4 regions of the Paenibacillus sp. YYML68 genome follow, and region 3 is predicted to be linked to each of the others. Evidence: riboswitches for the same ligand, from Rfam matches in the RefSeq annotation. Region 3 holds a riboswitch; each other region holds the start of a gene.
The links. A riboswitch is a leader RNA that binds a small molecule or an ion and turns the genes downstream of it on or off. The one in region 3 is predicted to bind cyclic di-GMP.
Positions count from the first base shown of each region.

Region 1: another riboswitch for cyclic di-GMP. It lies ahead of PAE68_RS13740 (aspartyl-phosphate phosphatase Spo0E family protein); the one in region 3 lies ahead of pelF (GT4 family glycosyltransferase PelF).
Region 2: another riboswitch for cyclic di-GMP. It lies ahead of PAE68_RS09815 (response regulator); the one in region 3 lies ahead of pelF (GT4 family glycosyltransferase PelF).
Region 4: another riboswitch for cyclic di-GMP. It lies ahead of PAE68_RS19620 (EAL domain-containing protein); the one in region 3 lies ahead of pelF (GT4 family glycosyltransferase PelF).

Region 1 covers NZ_BQYI01000001.1:3,030,774-3,036,273, forward strand. The annotation lists gene PAE68_RS13735 (DMT family transporter) at 416-1,270, opposite strand; cyclic di-GMP riboswitch class I at 1,383-1,475, shown strand; gene PAE68_RS13740 (aspartyl-phosphate phosphatase Spo0E family protein) at 1,490-1,672, shown strand; gene PAE68_RS13745 ((2Fe-2S)-binding protein) at 1,940-2,779, opposite strand; gene PAE68_RS13750 (hypothetical protein) at 2,910-3,203, opposite strand; gene gloA2 (SMU1112c/YaeR family gloxylase I-like metalloprotein) at 3,395-3,784, opposite strand; gene PAE68_RS13760 (DUF350 domain-containing protein) at 3,804-4,238, opposite strand; gene PAE68_RS13765 (glutathionylspermidine synthase family protein) at 4,252-5,500, opposite strand, start outside.
Region 2 covers NZ_BQYI01000001.1:2,154,921-2,160,420, forward strand. The annotation lists gene PAE68_RS09800 (glycoside hydrolase family 44 protein) at 1-38, shown strand, start outside; gene PAE68_RS09805 (acrylyl-CoA reductase family protein) at 111-1,121, opposite strand; gene PAE68_RS09810 (MFS transporter) at 1,224-2,501, opposite strand; cyclic di-GMP riboswitch class I at 2,872-2,956, shown strand; gene PAE68_RS09815 (response regulator) at 3,117-3,482, shown strand; gene PAE68_RS09820 (GNAT family N-acetyltransferase) at 3,538-4,014, shown strand; gene PAE68_RS09825 (LTA synthase family protein) at 4,117-5,500, opposite strand, start outside.
Region 3 covers NZ_BQYI01000001.1:1,524,039-1,529,538, reverse strand. The annotation lists gene PAE68_RS06750 (coiled-coil domain-containing protein) at 1-101, opposite strand, end outside; gene pelF (GT4 family glycosyltransferase PelF) at 116-1,849, opposite strand; cyclic di-GMP riboswitch class II at 1,924-2,006, opposite strand; gene PAE68_RS06740 (hypothetical protein) at 2,247-2,600, shown strand; gene glnA (type I glutamate--ammonia ligase) at 3,544-4,968, opposite strand; gene PAE68_RS06730 (4-hydroxy-3-methylbut-2-enyl diphosphate reductase) at 5,346-5,500, opposite strand, start outside.
Region 4 covers NZ_BQYI01000001.1:4,366,500-4,371,999, forward strand. The annotation lists gene PAE68_RS19615 (MarR family winged helix-turn-helix transcriptional regulator) at 107-601, shown strand; gene PAE68_RS19620 (EAL domain-containing protein) at 619-3,024, opposite strand; cyclic di-GMP riboswitch class I at 3,112-3,194, opposite strand; gene PAE68_RS19625 (metallophosphoesterase) at 3,369-4,511, opposite strand; gene PAE68_RS19630 (sulfite oxidase-like oxidoreductase) at 4,651-5,346, opposite strand; gene PAE68_RS19635 (hypothetical protein) at 5,343-5,500, opposite strand, start outside.

The sequences.
Region 1 (5,500 bases), 1.5 Mb from region 3:
CTCGCTCTACTTGGATTCAATAACAACTTCCCTCGGTTGCGTTCGTTATATGGCTCATCACACAACACCTCTCTTTCACCGTCGAAGCTTAGTATGGCTCGAATACGCAAATCTATTCAGAAGCCAGCATGAATTAATATTTACCAAATTCCCAGTCACTTAGTGCGATGTATTTCGACCGAGCATACTTCCCCTTCTGCGTATCCACTTCACTCATCGTGTCGTGATTGCGCGACGGCTGCTCCATGCGAGTCTCTCCTTTGCGAGGTCTGGTATCGGGGCACCTGTGCAGCTGCTCGGAGCATAATCGATTAAGCGTCCGCCGCAGAGCAGCAGCTGAAGTAAGACCGGGCCTGCAATCTCCGAGCGCACAAGCTCATCCAATCGGATCGCGGGTCCCGGTCTTATTCAACACCTACCTCGGGCGTGCTGGGGCACCTCGGTTAATCCAATAGATACTCATGCCCACGAGCACCGCTCCGACCGCCGTCTCCGCGTGGATCGGCTCATCGAGAAGCAAGTATCCGCACAGCACACCGAACAAGGGAGCGAGGAACAAGTACGCGCTCGTACGCGCCGGGTCCCCTTGGGAGAGCAGATAGAACCAGAGCGCAAACTGAACGATCGATCCGATAATTGCTAAGTACAGCAGCGACGTGACGGATACGACATGGATAGACAGCTTAATATCCTCCACAAGCAGACTGCTGCCAGTCAGCACGAGCCCTCCGAATAGCATCTGGTACGCCGTCAGCACCCATATGCTGCAGAACGACCCGAACCGCTTGACCAGCAGTGTAGCTACGGCCCAGCTGATCCCGCCCATCAGGCCGATCGCCGTACCGCTGCTCCATTGGGACAAGCCGAGTACGACCATCCCCAACGCTCCAATCCCAACGCCAGCCCATTGCAGCGCACGATATGTCGTCTTGAGCCATAGGCTGCTCAGCAAGACGACGAACAGTGGATTCATGAACGTCAGAATCGATGACTCTCCCGCCGTAATCGTCCGCAGGCTGACGAAGATGCAGCCCATCACCCCGACCGTCTGGAACAAGCCGATGACGGCGATTTTGCCCCAATCGATAAGACATCTGGGGTGCTCATACTTCACAACGAATATAGCCATCAGACCACCGGCCAGCACGAAGCGCAAGCCAGCTAGCAGCAGCGGGGAAATATGCGCCACCCCGATCTTGCCGACGACGAAGGAGGAGCCCATCAGGGCGGTCGTTACGATGAGCAGGGCTGCGAACATATAACGGTTCATAGTGGTCACCATCCTGTTCAGACTCAAAAAAAATGGATATGCTAAAATTGTCCAACCGCACATCTATTGACAAATACAGCGCTTTACTCGACAATATGCTTAATTGTCACATCCACGATACTAGCAAACTTGTCGAAAGGCAAGGGCGCAAAGCTATGGGTCTACCGCGCTTGCTGGATAGCGCCACGATCGCCAGGCTGCCGAAAGGATGATTTTATTATGGTTGTACCTACCTCGCTCGACTATCAGATCGAGTACATGAAGCAGGAATTGGTCGACGTCGCTCTCAGCTATCAGATGAACCTCCAGCACGCCCGTGTGCTCGCGGTCAGTGAGCAGCTGGACAAGCTTATTGTTCAGGCACAGATGTTGAGGCGGAGGCTCGTTCAGTCAAGTCCATAGGGAACACCGGCAGGGAGGCGCGATCGCGCCTTCTTCTTTGTTGTATATGCTTATCGTCGGTACACGTACGCTCGTTACGAGATAGATGGACAGCATATGCAAAAAGCAGCCATAGCGGACGTCGAACGACGCCGAATATGGCTGCTTAGGGTTAAGCTTAGGGCTAAATACAATGACGTCATGGGAAGAACAGACCGCCTATTGCGACAGATGCACAACTCGGGACGTGCTTGCGCAAGCGCAGGTTGAACCCACCTAGTCTGCCGACTACTGGGCAGCCTGCTGCTGTGCAAGACGCGCCTCTGCACGCCGCTCCGCACGCTGCGCCTCAGTCATGCGCGGACACGTATAGCAATAAGTGCCGCCCTCCGTCTGGTAGTACAGGCAGCAAGCGTTCTTCATCTTCACCTGCTTCGAGCTGTCCTTCATATCCTCGATCAGGCGCACCTTCACATCGAGTGGATTGCGGGAACGGCCGAACACGTCAGCCGGCAGCTCCAGGCACAGCCTGCGGTAATCGTCCTTGATGATCGCCTGAAGCTCCTCATCGTGCGTCTCCTCCAGCCACAGCGGTACCGTGTAGTTGAAGCGAGTCGGCAGCTGCCCCCATAGCGAGCCGACGTCTGTTCCGGTAGCTGCAGCCGCAGCCTCCAGCATCGGTCGCAACGTGCGACCATACAGCTCGACCCATGTCTGCTGAAGCCACTCCGCTCTGGACGGAGGAGGCTCCTTATGAGTAGTAGACTGCTGAAGCTCGGGCCCGAGCAGCTTGAACGAGAAGACGGCGTAGTCCCCCTTCTCGTATAGCTGAAGCTCGAGCTGCTCAGGTGTGAAGCTCAGCGCTGTATCATAGATCGAGCAGCTGTATAGCTGAGCCAGCGCCGCATAGCCGAACCAGCCTGCCAAGTACGCCGCTGCCGCAGCAGGCTCCAGCGCCTTGATTCGTTGTCCGTAGATGTCCAGCAGCTGCCGCATCGTCTCCGGATCGGCCAGCTGCTCTGCTCGGCACGCGAACAGCAGCTTCCCCTCGAGATCATGCTGGCGCACTGCAAATCTCGTCTCCAGCTCCGTCCAATTTAGTCGCTCTGCCTTCCGTTGCACATTCATGACTTGAACTCCCCCTGCTCCTGTATAAATCAGCACGCCGCTTCTCGGCATGCATTGATAATGATTTTCAATTTCGATTATAGCAGGGGTGTCCGGTTATTTCCAACTTTTTCTCAACTTTTTTCAACACTTAATCACGGGTCGGCTTATCGGCAAGCTCGGCAATATCCTTCGATTGCGGCAGATCGTTCGAATCGAACTGCTCCTCCGCCTCTCGCGCCTGCCGCCGCAGCTCCTCTCTCTCCTGCAGCAACGCCCTCGGCTCCCGCTTGAACCGCTCCGTCAGCACGCATAGCTCCTCGTAGATCAGATAGAGCAATGTCACGATAGCGGCTATAGCTGCAGCGACGAGCAATGGACCGGCCAACGTAGCGAGCAGCATGAACAACACCATCGTCACGACAAAGTAAAAAAGCACCTTCATTCGATCATCTCCTATTCTTTCGCTAATGTCACTTGCTAACATACTCTGGTAACTGCTTACAGTCGCCATCACAATCCAGCTGCTTTATCTCGACTGAGGAAGCGTCCACAGCGCACAGCTATGAGCTCTTGGCAAATAGCAGAGGCACCGCCTCTCAGCGATGCCCCGTACACGATCTTGCTTAACACTTGCTACCCCTCATACAGCTCCAGCGGAAGCCCATCGGGATCTTGGAAGAACGTAAATCGCTTCCCCGTCGTCTCGTCGACGCGAACCGGCTCGATCTGAACGCCCCGAGCCGCCAGCTCGGCGGCCGTCTGCTCGACGTCATCTACCTCGAACGCCAGATGACGCAGCCCTCTGGCCTCCGGATAGCTCGGACGGGCAGGTGCGTCCGGGAACGAGAACAGCTCGATCTGGTACGTATCGCCGACAACGAGGTCGAGCTTGTAGGAGCTGCGCTCGGCCCGGTACGTCTCACTCTGAACCGTTAGACCGAGCACCTCCGTGTAGAAGTGCTTAGACTTTGCATAATCCGAACAAATAATGGCCGTATGATGAATCCGCTTCAACAATACCATTGTACAGCCCTCACTTCGATTAGTAGCTGATCAGCGAGGCCATGAGCAGACCGGAGGCTACGCTCAGGAAGAAGGAGAACATGCCGACCGACACGTTGCCCTTCGGAATTTCCTTCAGCACCTTGAATGGCGTCAGCAGCTCGAACAGGTAGAAGATGATGATCTGGAACGCAATGCCGATCAGCCCCCATACGATCAGGTCGATAATGCCGACCGAATGGTATACAGCCGAGGCCAGCACGAGCACTTGGCCGAGCAGCTTGCCCCCAATGTCGTAGGCCGCCGCCTTCCCTGCCGCCGCCTTAGCCGGATCGCTCAAGTCACCCGCGTCACGGATCAGATGGAACTCATTGTACGGCGTAACGAGATTGAAGAACAGAATGCCCACACCCACAAGCGGAACCGTCACCCCTAAGTAAATAAGAAAATTAATAATTGTACCGAACTGCTCCATAAGACTGCCTCCTTCAAAGGTTCGTTGCCCGCTGCCACTCCTCTGCGAGCGCGCATGGCAAGTAATAAGATAAGTTGCCCGTAATTCGTCCGCCGACCCTTGCAACGACAGCTGCTGCGCTGCCGTCAATGAGGAAGCACCCCCAGAGCAGACGCCCCTCGAACGGGCCGTTCAGCGTATCGACCTGCACCGCCGGAAGCTGGGCGTATTGCTGGTACACCATCGGCTGCGATGCGTACTCCTGTTCGCCGCTCGCCTCCTCTATAGCACCGTCCGCGCCGTAGATCGTGACGCTGCTCCCTTCGCGTCCGAAGATCGGCTTCGCCACATACGCGACCCCTTCGGGGAAGCACGGCTCGAGATACGTCGGCAGCATGTAGCGTTCGATCGCCTCATGCTCCTCCTCCGTGTAGAACTGCCCCGCCTCATGCAGACTCCAGATTAGCGCCTGCAGCGCCTTCGTCTGCGCCGCAAACCCTGACGGCGGATTGATGATCGCAAGCTTGCGGTCTGCGATCAGCTGCAGCGCATGCTCTCCGGTCGGGTAGCCATCGTCGTCGCGGTCCTCCGCAAGCTTCTCCAGCGCGTGCAGCCGGTACAGCACGTCGACTGGCTCGAGCGGAGGCGCAGGCTGAGACTGCGATGCGTCTGTGCGGACAGCTGCCGACGAGTCGCGGTGCTGCGCAGTATCCGTAGCCACCTCTGCGGCGTGATCAGCTGCCGACGAGCCCCGAGGCGCCAGCAGACGGTCGTCCATCACCCGCAGCTCCTCGAGCGGCACGAATTCGGCCCCTGTGAAGCCCGAACGCTCCAGTAAATACTTCGTCGTGCCCGCATCCTCCTCATGCCAGCCAAGAGCGCTGAATACGATACGCTCCGACGGGTACCCCGCAGCCCGATACAGCTCCAGCATGCGGCCGAACGCAATGGTCAGCCGCTCGCTGCAGCCTTCGTTCGGATCGAGACGTCCGTACGCCTCGCAGATGCGTCCGTTCGCATGGAACGCCTCGACGATGCCGGTCGGCGTATCGCTGTTGAACTCCAGCATCTTGAAGCCGTCTGGCGTACGGACGAAGTCGAACCGTCCGATCATCGTCGGCACCGTATCGTCGAATACGAGCGACAGCACACCGAACGCCTCCCGAGGCAAGCCGAGCTCCGTCCACAGCTCTGGCTCTCCCTGCTGCACGATGCGCACCGTTCGCGCGTAGATGCGTCCGAGCGCCTCTGCGGCCTGGCGCATCTGGGCAAGCTCGCTGGCG
Region 2 (5,500 bases), 630 kb from region 3:
AGACGACGGTCGCGCACATTGTGCTCAGCAAGGAATAATCCGAATCGATACTTGTGTGGTGTAAAATGAAACCCGGCCCGTGAGCTACAGCAGCTCACGGGCCGGGTTGTTCATGCTTCCTCCTGCATCGAGACGAGCACCCGACCGCGCATGCGACCGGCGAGGATCGCTTCGAACGCTGCAGGGAGCTCGTGGAGGCCGATGACTTGATGTCCGGCCTTCAGATAAGTGTCCGGCTTCCAGTCGCCGGCAAGTCTTGACCACAGCTCAAGCCGCTTCTCCATCGGACATTGAACAGAGTCGATCCCCAGCAGCTTAATGCCGCGGAGAATGAACGGATAGACGGTTGCGTCGAAGCTGGCTCCACCAGTCAAGCCACTAACTGCTGCCCCGCCGCCATATTGTAGAGAGCCGAGCACGACAGGCAGCGCGCTGCCTCCGACAGGGTCAACCGCAGCGGCCCATCGTTCTCTAAGCAGCGGCTGACCTGCTTGCTTAGTAAGCTCGTCGCGCTCAATGATCTCACTTGCGCCAAGCTGCTGCAAGTACTCGGTCTCATGCAGCTTACCGGACGAGGCGGTGACCTGATAGCCGAGCTTCGCGAGCAGAGAGACGGCGACGCTTCCGACGCCGCCGGTCGCTCCGGTGACGAGAACGTGTCGATCTGTCGCCCGTTGTAGGCCGCAATGCTCCAGCTCCATGACCGATAGAGCCGCAGTGAAGCCAGCCGTACCGAGTAGCATTGCTTCCTTCGGCGTAAGGCCGTCCGGCAGCGGGACGATCCATGACGCTGGCACTCGCGCGAGCTCACTGAAGCCTCCGTCATGCGTCACGCCGAGCTCGTAGCCGGTGACGAGCACTGGCTGTCCGACGGACAGACTGCTGCTCCCTGCATCGATGACCGTACCGGCGAGGTCGATCCCCGGCACGAACGGATAACGCTTGACGACCGGACTGACCGGCATCGCCGCGAGCGCATCCTTGTAGTTAAGGCTGGAATAGTGTACGCGTATGGTGACGTCCTCGGACGAGCCTGGCAGCTGATCAGTCGTCATCTGGCGCACCGAGCCTGATGCGAACTCGGTTGATTTTTCCAGTACATAGGCGCGATATGTATTCATCTCTTAAGCTCCCTCCGCTTGAGTTGAGATCAGTATAGCACAGAAGGAAGCTCATCTCACAAGAGGACCGATGTGAGCGGAACGTTCAGGAGGGTGGGGCGGCTAAGCTGCCTTGTTATAAGGAACACGTATGTGAACAAGAAGTCCGATCAGTACAAGTACAAGCAGAGAGCCAAGCGCGATGCGGCTGGCCACATTGCCGTATTCTGCGAGCGCAAGCGTAATGCTGCCGTACAGTAGCGGCCCGACGATTGACGATACTTTGCCTGAGAAGGCGAATAGGCCAAAGAATTGCCCGCGCTTGTCCTCAGGCGTCAGCTCGACGATGAGTGTACGTGAGGTGACCCACATCGCGCCCATCGCGATGCCGTACAGGCTGCCCGCCGCCCAAAAAACAGGCTCGCTTGTCGCCGTCGATGCTAGAGCGATTGAGCCCATCATTACGATTGCTACGGCCGATACGGCCGTCTTCGCTCCCGTGGCGCGCGTAATGTAGCCGAAGACGAAGGAGCCAATGATGCTGGATACGGTCGATACGAGGTAGAGCAGGATGAACTTGCCGGTCGAGAAGCCGATGACAGTCTTCGCATAGACGCCCATGACAGCAATCGCCGTCGCAACCGCATCGTTGAAGAAGAAATAGGCGATCATGAACAGAAACACGGCTTTATATGTGCGCGCTTCCTTGAACGTCGCTGCAATATCGCGATAGCCACTCAGGAACGATTGCTTCGGCTTGGCCGTGATTGGCTTAGCGGTTGTTTCCTTATACATGAAGAACAGTGGCAGAGAGAAGATGAGGAACAGCAACGCGCTCGGAATGAAGGCGTTATGGAAGCTGCTGCTGCCGACAAGCGGATAGACCGACAGGCCGACTAACGTACCGACGTAACCAACCGCGACGCCGAAGCCGGAGATGAGCGGGAGCTCCTTCTGGCTCCCGAGGTCAGAGATCATCGCATCATAGAAGACGAGACTGGAGCTGTAAAAAAATTTGGCAAGCATGAACGCAATAAGTACCAATGCAAGCGACAGCGGAATGCCGCCCAACGTAAGCTCCGTCTGCCAGTATGACAGTCCGCCCATTACAAGTGTACAGGCGATGCAGGCGATCGCCAGCGGCACAAGGAACGCCTTCTTGCGGCCAGTCCGGTCTATGAGAACGCCGTACAGCGGGGATAGCAGCACAAGAAGGAGGCTGGAGAGTGCGTTCGTGTACGTAATGAACGTGCTGGCGATCTGGTTCATCGTATCGCTGCCGCCTAGTACCTCCTGTAGATAGAACGGGAAGAAGATCGTAATAATATTGGAGGTGAAGATCGTGTTGGCGAAGTCAAACATCGCCCACGCCAAAATCGGCATGGAGAAAAACAGACTCATCGCCTTACGGGAGCCTAGAGCTGGTTCGGTCAGCTGGCTTTTTTCGAGATTCGGCATGGAGTACACTCTTCCTTTTCTATTCATTATCTTCGCTACATCATTCGTCCTAAGCTGTCAATATTCCTTGCGTTTTACATAAATTTAATGCTGGGCTTACTTGCTGTTCTATGTATTCGTCATGATTCAACAATTAGCAACAAAAGTAGTGATGGCATTGTACTAAGGCATTCGGTATAATGAAGGTAAATGTAAGCGTCACCAAATCTTGGGTCAGCTAAGCTCCATGCATATGCTCGATATTCGAATGTAATTTGGGGTTCAGCTTGTAATTTTTAGAAACGGTGATATAATACTTTTTACAAATGTTTGTAACCGACAAAGGCAAACTTGGCGAAAGCTAAGGACGCAAAGCTATAGGGACTACTGTAGGTGTACAAAGTCAGCCAGCTGCCGAAGGACAAGAGATGCACGGTACTCAGGTCCTCTTTAGGCATGAAGAAGGGGGCTATTTGTTTTGCTATGACAACAACATACGCCTGCGCACATACATCCTCGGGAATACAAGTCGATACGCATTATGTTAACAACGAAGTCGAAGAGGAGGTTGTTCACGACGTGAATCCAAAGATTATGGTCGTTGATGATTCACTCTTTATGCGCATGTTATTGAAGAATGTCATTCGTGAGCTCGGGTACGAAGTAACCATGGAAGCCAGTAACGGTGTGGAAGCGCTATCACTATACTCAGATGAAAGACCGGATCTCGTGACCTTGGATATTACGATGCCAGAGATGGACGGATTAACGGCGCTGGAGAAAATTAAAGATCTAAATCCGAACGCAAAGGTGATTATGGTGTCTGCTATGGGGCAGCAGGCTCTACTTATTCGGGCGGTCAGTATGGGGGCGAGCGATTTTATTGTGAAGCCGTTTAGTAAAGACCGTGTGAAGGAAGCGCTGAAGCGGGCATTTGCCGGATAAGACACGCTGTAAGCTAGAATGAATACATGCATGCAAGTGGATTAGGGGAATTCGTATGGGAATGAAATGGGAGCATCTACAGCAAGTCATACAGGTAACCACGGCTGAGCAGCTGCAGCAGTGTCTTCAGGTTCGATCTGAAGTGTTCGTGAAGGAGCAGGGCGTGCCAAGTGAGCTGGAGGTGGACGAGCTGGACGTATCGCCCGATGCGGCTAGGCACTTCCTGATGCTCGATGGCGAGGTGCCGATTGCGGCAGCCCGTTATAAAATGTATGACGCGCACACGGCGAAGCTTCAACGGATCGCGGTGCTGCCTTCCTATCGAGGACAGGGCCTCGGCAAGAGGCTTGTTCAACGGATGGAGGACGATATTCGAAGCAGGGGTATTGGTCGCGTGATGCTGGACTCCCAGACGCATGCAGCGCCGTTCTACACCTCGGCCGGATACAGCATACAGTCGGAGGAGCCGTTCCTGGATGCCGGGATGTGGCACGTTCGAATGACGAAGCAGCTCGCTTCATTTCCCGGGTAAGCGCAGTAATCGACAATATTCAGTCAGTGGACGTCGACCGTTCGTTCCAGATGCTAGAATAGCCGCATTCCATGAGTGGAGTGCGGCTATTGCTATGTCCCGTTAAGGCTTCGCTATAATCTCGAACGGTACAGGGGCAGACGTTGCGAGTACCTTCTCCTTCGAGTCGATCACCTTCACCTCGATCGGCATCGATTGATGCTTGCTCAGCATGGAGACAGGCAACACCGCCTCCAGCTTCTGCTCGCTGCGCCACGTCGTCTTCAGCTTCACGCCTGCGGCATAGACCTTACAGCCGAGCCCGAATCGACCGCCTTCAACGGTCAACGTTATGGGCTTAGCGTCTGGCTTTCCCTTCTGATGCTGAAGCTGCTGAGGCGAGATGCGGTCAATTACCGGCTTGCCATAGCCGAGCGTGAACGCTGGTTCGGCTCCTGACGGCACTGCTCCTAAGGCAGCTGCCTGCTGTAGCTCACGCTCCAGTATCGCTTGCTGCTTCTGCTCATACTCCTTGACTGTCGACTCGTCAATATGCAGCGACTCATATTGCTCCTTGGGCGGCAGCAGCGGCATGCGGGACGCCAGCGCGTTCAAGTAATCGGTATAGTCGTTGCCGTTCAGCTTGGCATGCTTCAGCACGTACGGTCCGAGGAACGAAGGGCTGATGTGCAGGTGGTCCTTCTCTCCGCGCGGCATGTAGTTGTTCCAGACGAGGACGGGCACCTCGTACATTTTGGACCAGAAGTCGGGGTCGTCCTCTCCCTTAATATATCCTGTATCCGTATACGCATCATACTTCTCAAGAGAAGGCAGATGATCCCCGAAGAAGACGAGAATCGTCGGCTCGCGCAGCCGATTCAGCTGGATGACGAGCTCCTGCAGCATCCGGTCAGCTCCGGACGCGCCTTGCGCATACGTCTCGATCAAGCCTAAGCTGCGCTTGGAGGCTCTGCCCTTGACTTCTATCGTATTCGCATCGAATTTGCCCGGCCAATAATGGTAATGGTTCTCCATCGTGTTCGCGAAGATGAAGTCTTGCCCCGGAGTCGCTTCTAGCTGCTCCAGCACACGTAGAGCCACAGCGTGATCGCCAATGTACGGACCGACATATTCATCCGGATTGAAGTATTCGAGGCTAATGAACTGGGAGAAGCCTAGATGCTTATACACATCCGTACTATTGAAGTACCAGCCGTGGAACGGACTGATCGCTGTCGTCGCGTAGCCCTGCTGCTTCAGGAGGCTGGCGATCGAGGCGGTCGGATGCTTGATATATTGCTCATACACAATAGAGCTCTCGGGGAAAAATCGGTACGAGTGTCCAGTCAGCACCTCGAACTCCACATTCGCCGTTCCTCCTCCGAACATCGGCGACAGCATCGTGCCCGACGTATACTGCTTCTGCAGCGCATGATACATCGGTAGCGGATCTCTGCTGAATTGAAGGCCTGGCAGCTGCGTCACGTCCCAGAACGCTTCGCTGAGA
Region 3 (5,500 bases):
TTCATCTCCTGCAGCCTGCGCTTGAGTTGTTCATTGTCATGAAGCAGTGTGGACAGCTCTGTCTCGGCTTCATCGATCAGCTTGCGGTACAGCATATCCAAGTACATCTTCCTCCCTACGATACAATCTTGAACCCATACAGCTCAGCAAGCATTCGCATACGCTCAAGCTCCATACGTGCTGCGTCCGGCCGTCCCATATGGGACAAGCACTCGGAAATTTCGGCTAGCAGTGCAGGTGTTGATGCCGCTCCCGGCAGCATTTGTACCGCAGCCCGGAACTGCGTGACGGCCTCGGGATAATAGCCTTGGCTTTTCAACGTGTAGCCCTGCTGAACATAGATTCGCTGTCGGTCCACCACATGCACCGAAGCCGCGCTCTCGCGCATCGCCATGTCCGATTGAACCGATAGCTGGATGTAGCTCTTCATATGCTGCTCCAGCACTTTATCCAAGGTCAGGAAGCTCATCGCCCGAGCTCTCGCCGCCTTGCCGAGCGTACGCCGCAGCTCCGCGTCCTGCAGCAAGAGAGCTGTCTGCTCAGCCAGCGCCTCCGCATCTCGAGGCGTCACGATGTAGCCCGTATCTCCGAGCGCCTCGCTGATCCCTCCGACATTCGTCGCGACGACAGGTCTTGCCGTCATCATTGCCTCAACTACGGCGTAAGGGAACGCCTCCGAAATACTCGACAGCACGACGACGTCCCCGCTCCGGTAAGCGCCCGCCATATCTTGAGTATGACCTGCGAAGATCACCGTAGCCTCCAGACCAAGCTGATCTCTGAGCTTCACGCATTCCTCGTAATAATCAGGTACTGCGACGCTGCCGTGGATGACATATTTCACATTCGGAATACGCTGCTTCACCAGCATGGCAGATCGGATCAGCGTGAGAATGTCCTTATTCGGATCGATCCGCGCAACAGTCACAACAGTCGGATGAGCGTTGCCGGGACTTGGCGAAGGCAGGAAAATTTTATCATCCACCCCATTGTAGATGACCTTGATCTTGTCCGCTTCTACCCCAAGTCGAGTCTCCCAACGTGTGTTGTACTGACAAACGGGTGATACTTGGTCCGCATAGGCGTAATTCAAGGTGACGATAGACGAGATGAGTCGAACGAGGAACGTGTTCAGGAACGAGGACAGTCCCCGCTTCGCAAGTGACAAGTACTGCTCACGTAAATAGACGCCGTGCTCGGTTAACAATATCGGCGTCCCGTGCTCCAGCTTCGCAAGCACGCATGGAATGCCGCAGAACGCAGCAGCCGAGGAATGCGAGACATGAGCCTTCGGAACAGGATTGTTCAATAGGTTGAAAAAGCGGAAGATCCACCCGAGGCTCTGGATCATGCCGTACAGGTCTGGTGCAGGAAGCGATGGGGCGGACATCACGATCCGCTTGTATACATCCCAGGTCAACTCAGACTTGAACGACTCCTTGTACTCATACTCCTGGAAGTAACGGTACAGTGCATGCATCACCTGAGCAAGCTCTTGGGGGTTGCGGTCGAGTCCAATCAGTTCCTCCACGAGAGTCGTAAATAGTGGAATGAACTGTTCTTGAATGACCTTGGGCGTTGTTCGTTTCTTGGCGAGGTATACTTGGGAGAACGGAATGTCCAGGTGCTCGCACGGCTCCTCAGTTCCCCATAGCGGCATCGACTTCAGCAGCGCATGCTTAGGAATCTTGAACTTGGGCAACACGTAAGGATCAGTAATGACACTGTACAGCACATAATCAATGTTCGAGAGCTTCCTCACAAGTATGTCGCACCAGGTACTGACGCCGCCTTGATAGAACGGGTAAGTCCCTTCTGTAGACAGCATGACGGTCAGCTTCTGCCCCATCCGACGCACCCCCTCGCATAATCACTGATTCATGTCCTTCATCTGCTTAGGCATAAAAAATAGCCATCGTATGCTGCTTGATGGCCGGTTGCACTACTAGCTCCCCTTACCCCAAGTGCCCACATATAGAGTAAGAATCATCGCTGCCTATTTATTTCGTCCGATACAATATGTATCTCATTTTATGTCACTTTTGTCAATACAGACAGAAGAAAATGTTCGTTTAATCAAAAAAAATTTAACGCGGATTGATTGATTATATGCTGTTGTGAGGCTATATTTGTGCAGCCTCAGGACGAGGTGGCTATGTCTCCATAGATTGATACACTGAGTATCATTTTCTGTTGACTGTTCACGCCAATCCTCTAAAATATAGAGAGGATCACGTAGCATTGGAATGGTTATAGTCACCGTATCTGTCTTACTAATCGTCTGCAGCATGTCCTTAGGCTCCGGTACCCCCTCGGCGATGGCTGCGTCTTGGCGTGTTGCATTTACCGATATACATTTGGAAAAGGCGGTCAAGGCACAGCTTCAGCTAGGGGAAGCTAACTCGGTTACAGCTGCCGACATGAGCCGGTTGACTGAGCTTCATGCTGCTGATGCCGCGATTACGAGTCTCGAGGGGCTGCAGCATGCCGTTGACATACTGCCGGCTGGAGCCACGTACATTCGCGTACATGGTCTGCCGGAGGCAAGTCTGTACTTCTATGCGCTATGGCGTGCGGAGGGGCTGGCGGCGGAGAGTTAGCCCACGCGTTGGGCACGTTGTGGGAAGCAGCGGGGCGCGGTGAGCCGTCAGAGGCTGGAGCGTACAGGCGTGGGGAGCAGGCGCCGCGCTTTAGCGTACGCTTCGGGCGCTATCCGCGCGCCATGACCGCGCCGAGCGCAGGCGCCGCGCTTTAGCGTACGCTTCGGGCGCTATCCGCGCGCCATGACCGCGCCCGGCGCTGGCGCCGCGTTTTAGCGTACGCTTCGTACGCTATCCGCGAGCGCCATAACCGCGCCCGGCGCTGGCGCCGCCCTTTAGCGCACGCTTCGTGCGCGATCCGCGCGCGCCATGACCGCGCCGAGCGCTGGCGCCGCCCTTTAGCGCACGCTTCGTGCGCTATCCGCGCGCGCCATGACCGTGCCTGGCGCAGGCGCTGCGTTTTAGCGTACGCTTCGGGCGCTATCCGCACGCGCCATGACCGCGCCGAGCGCAGGCGCCGCGCTTTAGCGCACGCTTCGTGCGCTATCCGCGCGCGCCATGACCGTGCCTGGCGCAGGCGCTGCGTTTTAGCGTACGCTTCAGGCGCTATCCGCGCGCGCCATAACCGCGCCGAGCGCAGGCGCCGCGCTTTAGCGCACGCTTCGGGCGCTATCCGCGCGCGCCATGACCGCGCCGAGCGCAGGCGCCGCCCTTTAGCGTACGCTTCGGGCGCTATCCGCGCGCGCCATAACCGCGCCGAGCGCAGGCGCCGCGCTTTAGCGCACGCTTCGGGCGCTATCCGCGCGCGCCATGACCGCGCCGAGCGCAGGCGCCGCCCTTTAGCGTACGCTTCGGGCGCTATCCGCGAGCGCCATAGCCGCGCCTGCCCATGCCCCGTGCATTAGCGTACGCCCCCCACCTCCTTCTCCGCACGCACAAAAAAGAGCGTACACCTTGAATGCTCAAAGTGTACGCTCTGTATTTATCATATAAGTGCTGAGTCTTACAGATCGAAGTACAGGGAGAACTCGTGCGGATGAATGCGGATCGATACAGCTTTCGCCTCGTCACGCTTCAGTGCAACGTAGTTGTCGATGAAGTCCTTCGTGAATACGCCGCCCTCTGTCAGGAACTCATAGTCAGCCTCAAGCGCGTTGAGAGCTTCGTCGAGTGTGCCAGGTACGCTGCGGATTTCCTTCTTCTCAGCATCGGACAGCTCGTAGATGTTCTTGTCGAAAGGTCCGTAGCCAAGCTCACGAGGATCGATCTTCTTCTTGATACCGTCAAGACCTGCAAGCAGCATCGCTGCGAATGCAAGGTAAGGGTTAGCTGTGCTGTCCGGTGTACGGAACTCGATACGGCAGCCCTTCGGCGTAACAGCAGCAACTGGAATACGAACTGCTGCGGAACGGTTACCCTTGGAGAATACCAGGTTAACTGGTGCTTCGTAGCCAGGAACCAGACGCTTGAAGGAGTTCGTGCTCGGGTTCGTCAACGCGATCAGAGCTGGAGCATGGTACAGGATACCACCGATGTAGTGGATCGCCATTTCGCTCAGGTTTGCGTAGCCGTTTTTGTCATAGAACAAAGGCTCGTCGCCGTTGAAGATGGACTGGTGAACGTGCATACCGCTACCGTTGTCACCAAACAGCGGCTTCGGCATGAATGTAGCCACCTTGCCGTACTGGCGAGCTGTGTTCTGAACGATGTACTTGTATTTCATCAGGTTGTCGGCTGTCTTCGTCAGCGTGTCGAAGCGGAAGTTGATCTCGCCTTGACCTGCAGTCGCTACTTCGTGGTGATGGCGCTCGATGCGAAGACCAGCTTCCATCAGCAGACGGCACATTTCCGAACGGATGTCCTGCTGTGTATCCGTTGGAGCTACTGGCACATAGCCGCCCTTGTGGCCGACCTTGAAGCCCAGGTTGCCGCCCTCTTCCTTACGGTTCGAGTTCCAGTGAGCTTCTTCGGAATCTACGAAGTAAGTGGAGCTGTTTTGCTTGCTCTCGAAGCGAACTTCGTCGAAGATGAAAAACTCGGACTCAGGCGCGAAGAATGCTGCCGTACCAACGCCTGCCTTCTGCAAGTACTCTTCAGCCTTCTGAGCAATACCGCGCGGGTCACGCTCATAACGAGCGCCGTCCGGCGTGTGGATGGAACACATTACGATCAGCGTCGGATGCGCTGTGAAAGGGTCCACGTATACGGACTCTGTATCTGGAAGCATAACCATATCGGACTCTTCGATTCCGCGGAAGCCTACGATGGAAGAGCCGTCGAATGCTACGCCGTTCTCGAACGTTGCTTCTTCTACTTCTACTGCTGGCAAAGAAATATGGTGTGCACGGCCGTTCAGATCAACAAAACGGAAATCTACCCACTCGATACCTTTTTCTTGAATAAGGTTCAATACATTTTGAACTGACATGGACTCGGTTACCTCCTAAATTCCGAACATTATCGGCTGTTTAAACGAAGATTGTTCAAGTTTTCCCTTGAATATGTGGTTATTATAAAACTATTCGGCATTAATCGTCAATACTTATGTAAGGTATTTTTTATGCATGTGTAAGGTATGCTCACACCTTTTTGGGTTAAGTTCACATTTTCGACATAAAACGAGCTTGACGCTCTGCAATTCGTGCAAAAGCGCCAAGCTCTAGCTCCAACATTCCTATATTTTCCACAAAACCAAGCTTTACACGAAAATGAGCGATACACCGAACGTTCGGATTCTGATGAAAACGGTCTCACTTAGCGCACATTACCCCTGCTCCGCGGCCGCCGGCCCGCACCAGACTCACGCTACCCCTGCTCCGCGCCCGCCTTCGTCCTCACGGTCGGAATGAGACGGTCCATGTTCACCGTTCGGCGAATCTCCCACGTCGACGGATCGTTCTCGTCGTATTGCTCAAGATACGAGATCACTTCCTTCGTGATCGGCGTCGGCGTCGAGGCGC
Region 4 (5,500 bases), 2.8 Mb from region 3:
GGAATAGTTGCAAAAAAATCGCCCGGACACTCACTACGAGTTGCGACTACAGTAGTCAGCCCGTATACTTGGCTTAGCCTATAATAAGGGGAGGCGAGCACGCGGCATGGCTGAGAAAAAATATACAATACCCCGCTGGATATCGCTGCTGTATCGCTACGGTCAAATGTATATGGGTGATCGACTGGAAAAGTATGGAATAGGCAGAGGGCAGTTTATGTTCCTGAATGCGCTATACTGGAGAGACGGGTTAAGTCAAGAGGAGCTGTCCGAGCATCTGTGTATTGACAAGGGAACGACAGCCAGAGCACTCAAGAAGCTGGAGGAGCAAGGCTACATCTATCGGGAGGTGCGCGCCGAAGACAGACGGTATTACAGCGTCTATCTTACCCCGCGCGCTATGGAAATCAAGGATGAGGTGCGCGCCGTCATCGTGTCTTGGCGCAGTGTGCTGACCGATGGCTTATCGGAGGAAGAGCTGGAGATTGCGCTGGAGCTGCTAGACCGAATGGGAGCTAATGCGGAGCGCCAGATGAAGCTGCAATGGCAACAGGAGGAGACCGATGCACTGCCAAGCGATGAAGCCACAAAAGAAGCATAGCTAAGCAACGCCGCAGCTTATCCTGCGGCGTTGCTTCGATTATGCGGCTTGTTCTTGTGGTCCAGAAAGCGGACGAATTGCTCCGCCGCTACAGGACGGCTGACGACATAGCCCTGCACCTCATCACAGCCGAGCAGCTCCAGCATATCCCACTGTCCACGCTGCTCCACACCTTCAGCGACGACCTTCTTACCGAGGCTATGGGACATGGCGATCATCGCTTTAATAATGGCCCGGTCGTTCTCATTGCTCTCCATCTCCATCACGAACGAGCGGTCGATCTTGATCGAATGCACCGGAAGCTGCTTGAGCAATACGAGCGACGAGTAGCCAGTGCCGAAATCATCGATCGACAGCTTGACGCCGAGTGCCATGATCTCTTGACAGAGCACGTTGCTCTGCTCCTGCTCCAGCATCGCAGTGCGCTCCGTAATCTCAAGGCATAGCAGCGACGGGTCGATGCCGGTGCGATGAAGCGTCTCTGCGAGAACCTGAGGGAATTTAGGGTCCTGGAATTGCTTGGCCGACAAGTTAATAGACAGACAAATCGGCTCATAGCCAGCCTCCAGCCAATCGCGCAGCTGCTCACAGGCCGTCTCCAGCACCCAGTAGCCGATATCGACGATGGTGCCCGATTCCTCCGCGAGTGGTATGAACAATCCAGGTGAGATGAGCCCCCTCTCTGGATGATTCCACCGGATAAGCGCCTCTGCGCCGATCATTTTCCCCGAACGAATATGCACCTGTGGCTGGTAATGAAGCGCGAACTCTCCTTGCTTCAGCCCCTTACGAATCCAACCATCCATCCGGAAGCGCTCCCGCTCCTCATGATGAATCGAAGGGTCGAAGATGACCGCGCGATTACGACCCGATTTCTTAGCGTGGTACATGGCCAGATCCGCATGCTGCTGCAGCTGCTCCGCCGTCTGCCCATGCTCCGGGAAGCTGCTGACGCCGATGCTCACCGAGATGTAGTGCGACTTACCCTCATACACAATCGGCTGCTGGAAGCGCTGGTACAGCTCCTGACAATAAGCCTGAATTCGATCCAAACCGGACAGTCCCGGCACGAGTATCGCGAACTCGTCTCCAGACAGCCGCGCAACGGTCATATTCGGAAGCGCAGCACCTCGCAGCAGAGCTGCCACATGCTCCAGCAGTCGATCACCGACGTGATGTCCTTGCGTGTCGTTAACTTTCTTAAAGCCGTCCAAGTCAAGCACCATCATCGAGAAGGGCGCATCGAACTTCATGCCGTGGAGCAGGTGCTCCTCAAGCTTTCTCTGCATCATATACCGGTTCGGCAGCTCGGTCAGCTTATCGAAGTAGGCCATGTGCCTGATCTGCTCCTCGGCTTCCTTCATACCTGTTATGTCGAGCAGAACCACACATTGGAATCGTTCTCCTGCTGTATGTATAGCCTCGCTGTCCGCTCTCACGTACTTGAGGCTTCCATTACCGAGGTTAACCTTATACTCGCCCTTGAACATCGGTTCATGAGACCCCTTACGGCGATCGTCAGCTTCAACTGGTTCTGCCACAAGCTCCATATAACTCGACAAACGGGTTAGATTCGACTTGTCCTTCGGCTTAGACAGCTTCAGCATAGCCTGTGCCTCTGAATTGAGCTCACGGATATATCCGTCTCGATCCAGCAGCAGAATGGCCATAGGCGAGAGCTCGTACAGCACCTGATACTTCCGTTCAATAGAGGGCAGCAGATCGTACTTGATCATCGCATACCGCATGAACAGCGCATAGATCATGACACCGAACAGGCTGAAGTCGACGACCCGCATCATCTCCGGGACGAGCTGTAGGCCGCGAAGCATCGTAAGCACTACGACCCACATTCCTCCGAAGCCCAGTCCGATTAGCACCGTCTTCAGCTGCTTACGGCGAAGCTTGATAGCGGTGTGGTCGGCAGAGCGTAGACAAGAGATTATAAATATGGAGGACAGAACGATCGTATAGACGGCCGCTCCTAACGTCATACCGAGCAGCATCGGTTGTGCCGTCTGGTAGCTCCACATGCCGATGCTGTCGATCTGAATCAGCTGCTCCGGCTTCCAATATAACGTGACCATTACAGCAAGAAGCGGCATCAGAGACAACGCTTGAATTAGCCTGTGCCCCCATATGCGCTTCATCTCCGTTAGCTCCGCGAAGAACAGAATCACACAGCACATGATGAGATAAGCAGGTATAAAAACGGAAATATAAACAAAAGCTTCGGCGAAGGGCAGCTGAACGATACTCGTCAACATATTTCCCAGCAGGAGCACGATCGTTAAGAAGAAAAAAACGGCTGCAATTCGATTCAATAAGCCCTTGCGGTCACGCTGAAGCGTCTCCATCGCGATAAAAAACAATACGGAGATCGGGATGAGGTGAGCAGCTAGAAGGATAATAAATGATATCATGGAGCATACCTCCGGTTTGAAGCATATAGTCATCATCGTCTGTCTGTAACGGAGGGCTAACTTAAGCGTTCGTTGTCGTCTCTACGAGACGGCAGCTGGCTGGCAAGCGTGTTCGCGTAGCCCCTGTAGTTTTGCGTCCCTTGCTTTCGCAAGGTTTGCCAATCCCAATATACAACATGAGCTAATTCTGTTATAACATAATATTCCGAATAATGAAAGCGTTTCACTTAAATTCTTGACCGCTCCATCCATGACGCGAAGCCTCATCCAAAAGCACAAAAAGGCTGCTCGATCCGTCTCCCGCACGTAGGTGCAAGTCTTGGATCGAGCAGCCATATGACCATCTATGAAGTAAACCTGATGTCCAGCTGAAGCAGCTCTGAGCGGCTGCCGATGCGCATAGGCGGGCCCCAGAAGCCGAAGCCTGACGAGACGAGCGCGTGCATGGAGCCTTTGCGCACATAACCCCAGTCCAGCTCGAACAATCGCCGTGTAATGAGATGGTTCGGCATCATCTGGCCGCGGTGCGTATGACCTGACAGCATGATGTCCGCTCCGGCCTCGGCAGCCTTATCCAGCTTGTAGGGCTGGTGATCGAGCAGCACGATCGGCTTCGTCCGATCGATGCCGTCCAGCAGCTCACTCACCGTAAGCCGGGCAGACTTGGCGAAGCGCTCGACCGCGTAATCCTTGCGTCCAGCGATGACAAGTCCCCCTTCGAGCTCGACCGTACGGTCGAGCAGCACCTCGATGCCGATCGCCTTCATCCGTTCCACATACTCATTCACGTGACCACCGATATACTCGTGGTTGCCGAGCACGGCATAGACGCCCAGCGGCGCTCGCAGCTGCTGCATCACGCCCTCCATCCGCTCCTGCACGAACGGCTCGATGCTGTCGTCCAGCACGTCACCCGGCAGCAAGATCAGGTCTGGCTTCATCGCCTCCACCTGCCTCACCAGCCTCCGCAGATGACGCGTGCCGACCATCGTGCCAAGATGCAGATCCGAGGCGACCGCTACGCGCAGCTCCTGTCGCCCTGCAAGCCGCTTCGCGATGGTCAGCTCGTAGCGGCGAACGACCGGGCTCCACGCATTGCGCAGCCCGATGACAGCCAGTACAGCGAGCACGACCACGAGCACCGTACCGACAGAGACGATAGCCCCTGTCTTGGTCATACCTCCGACCATTAGCCCCCATACAGCTAGATGTCCGAGCGGAACGAGCAGAATCGCATAATACAGAAGCCCCATGCCGATCGAGCCAACCTGCCTCAGCAGCTTGAACATGCGGTATGGCAGCACTCTGCGCAGCAGCATGGCCAGCATGTAGCCGAAGGCCAGCAGCACATAGACCGTCACGTATACGACAAGTGGGACTTCAGGCAATATGGCTTGCCAGTACGCCGAGCCGGCCCACCCGATGTATACGAGCAGCGCCACCAGCAAGGCTACGATCGCAAGGAACAGGAACAGCTGCTTTCTCATGGCAAGGTTGATCTCCTTCAATTAACTATTGTGTGCAAGCCTCGATCCATCTACCGCAACGGCTACTATTGTCCCACAATGAACAGCTCTGCACAACGCGGTACACACTGGTCAGAGCTTCCTCGTCACCGTCATAAGCTCAGTCGTACTCCTTGTGCACCCATTCGTCCTCAGGCAAGCCGAGGTCCTCCCCCGAGAAGCGCTCCTCGCGGAACGGGTCTGCCTCCAGATGAAACCCGTTGCGCTCCCAGAAGCCCGGCCGATTGTCATGCATCAGCTCGAAGCCGCGAATCCACTTGGCACTCTTCCACAGGTACAGGTGCGGCACCAGCAGCCGCAGCGGCCAGCCATGCTTCGGCGTGAGAGGCTTGCCGTCATACGAATGCGCCAGCAGAACATCGTCGCCCATCAGATCAGCGAGCGGCACATTCGTCTCGTAATCGTGATCCGCATGAACCATCACGTAAACAGCGCCAGACTTCGCCTGTATGCCCGCCAGCTCCAGCACATCGCGGAAGCGTACCCCTTCCCAGTGCGTATCCGCCTTCGACCACCGCGTGACGCAATGAATGTCGCACTTCACCTGTACTTGTGGCAAGGCGAGCAGCTCACGGTAAGTGAGCGTCCGCTCCTCCTCGACCTCACCGAAGAAGCGCAGCGTCCACTGCTCCATATCGTACTCCGGTACTTGACCTTCATGAAGGATAGGGAATCGATCCGTCCATACTTGACCTGGCGGCAAGCGGTGCTCGAAGCCCGGCAGCTCCACGCCCATCGACTGCGTCTGTTGTGCAGACTGCTGCTTCAGCTTCTCCGCTTTATCATGTCTCTTCATTGCAGCTTCCCTCCCTCGGCATACAGATGAATATGTGTAATATACTCGCTGACCATCGTATGGATCGCTCGTGCCGCCTCATCAGACGGACCGAGTGCAGACAGCTGCTGACGGATCGCCTCGATCCAGCGTGCGCATGACTCCGCTCCGGCCG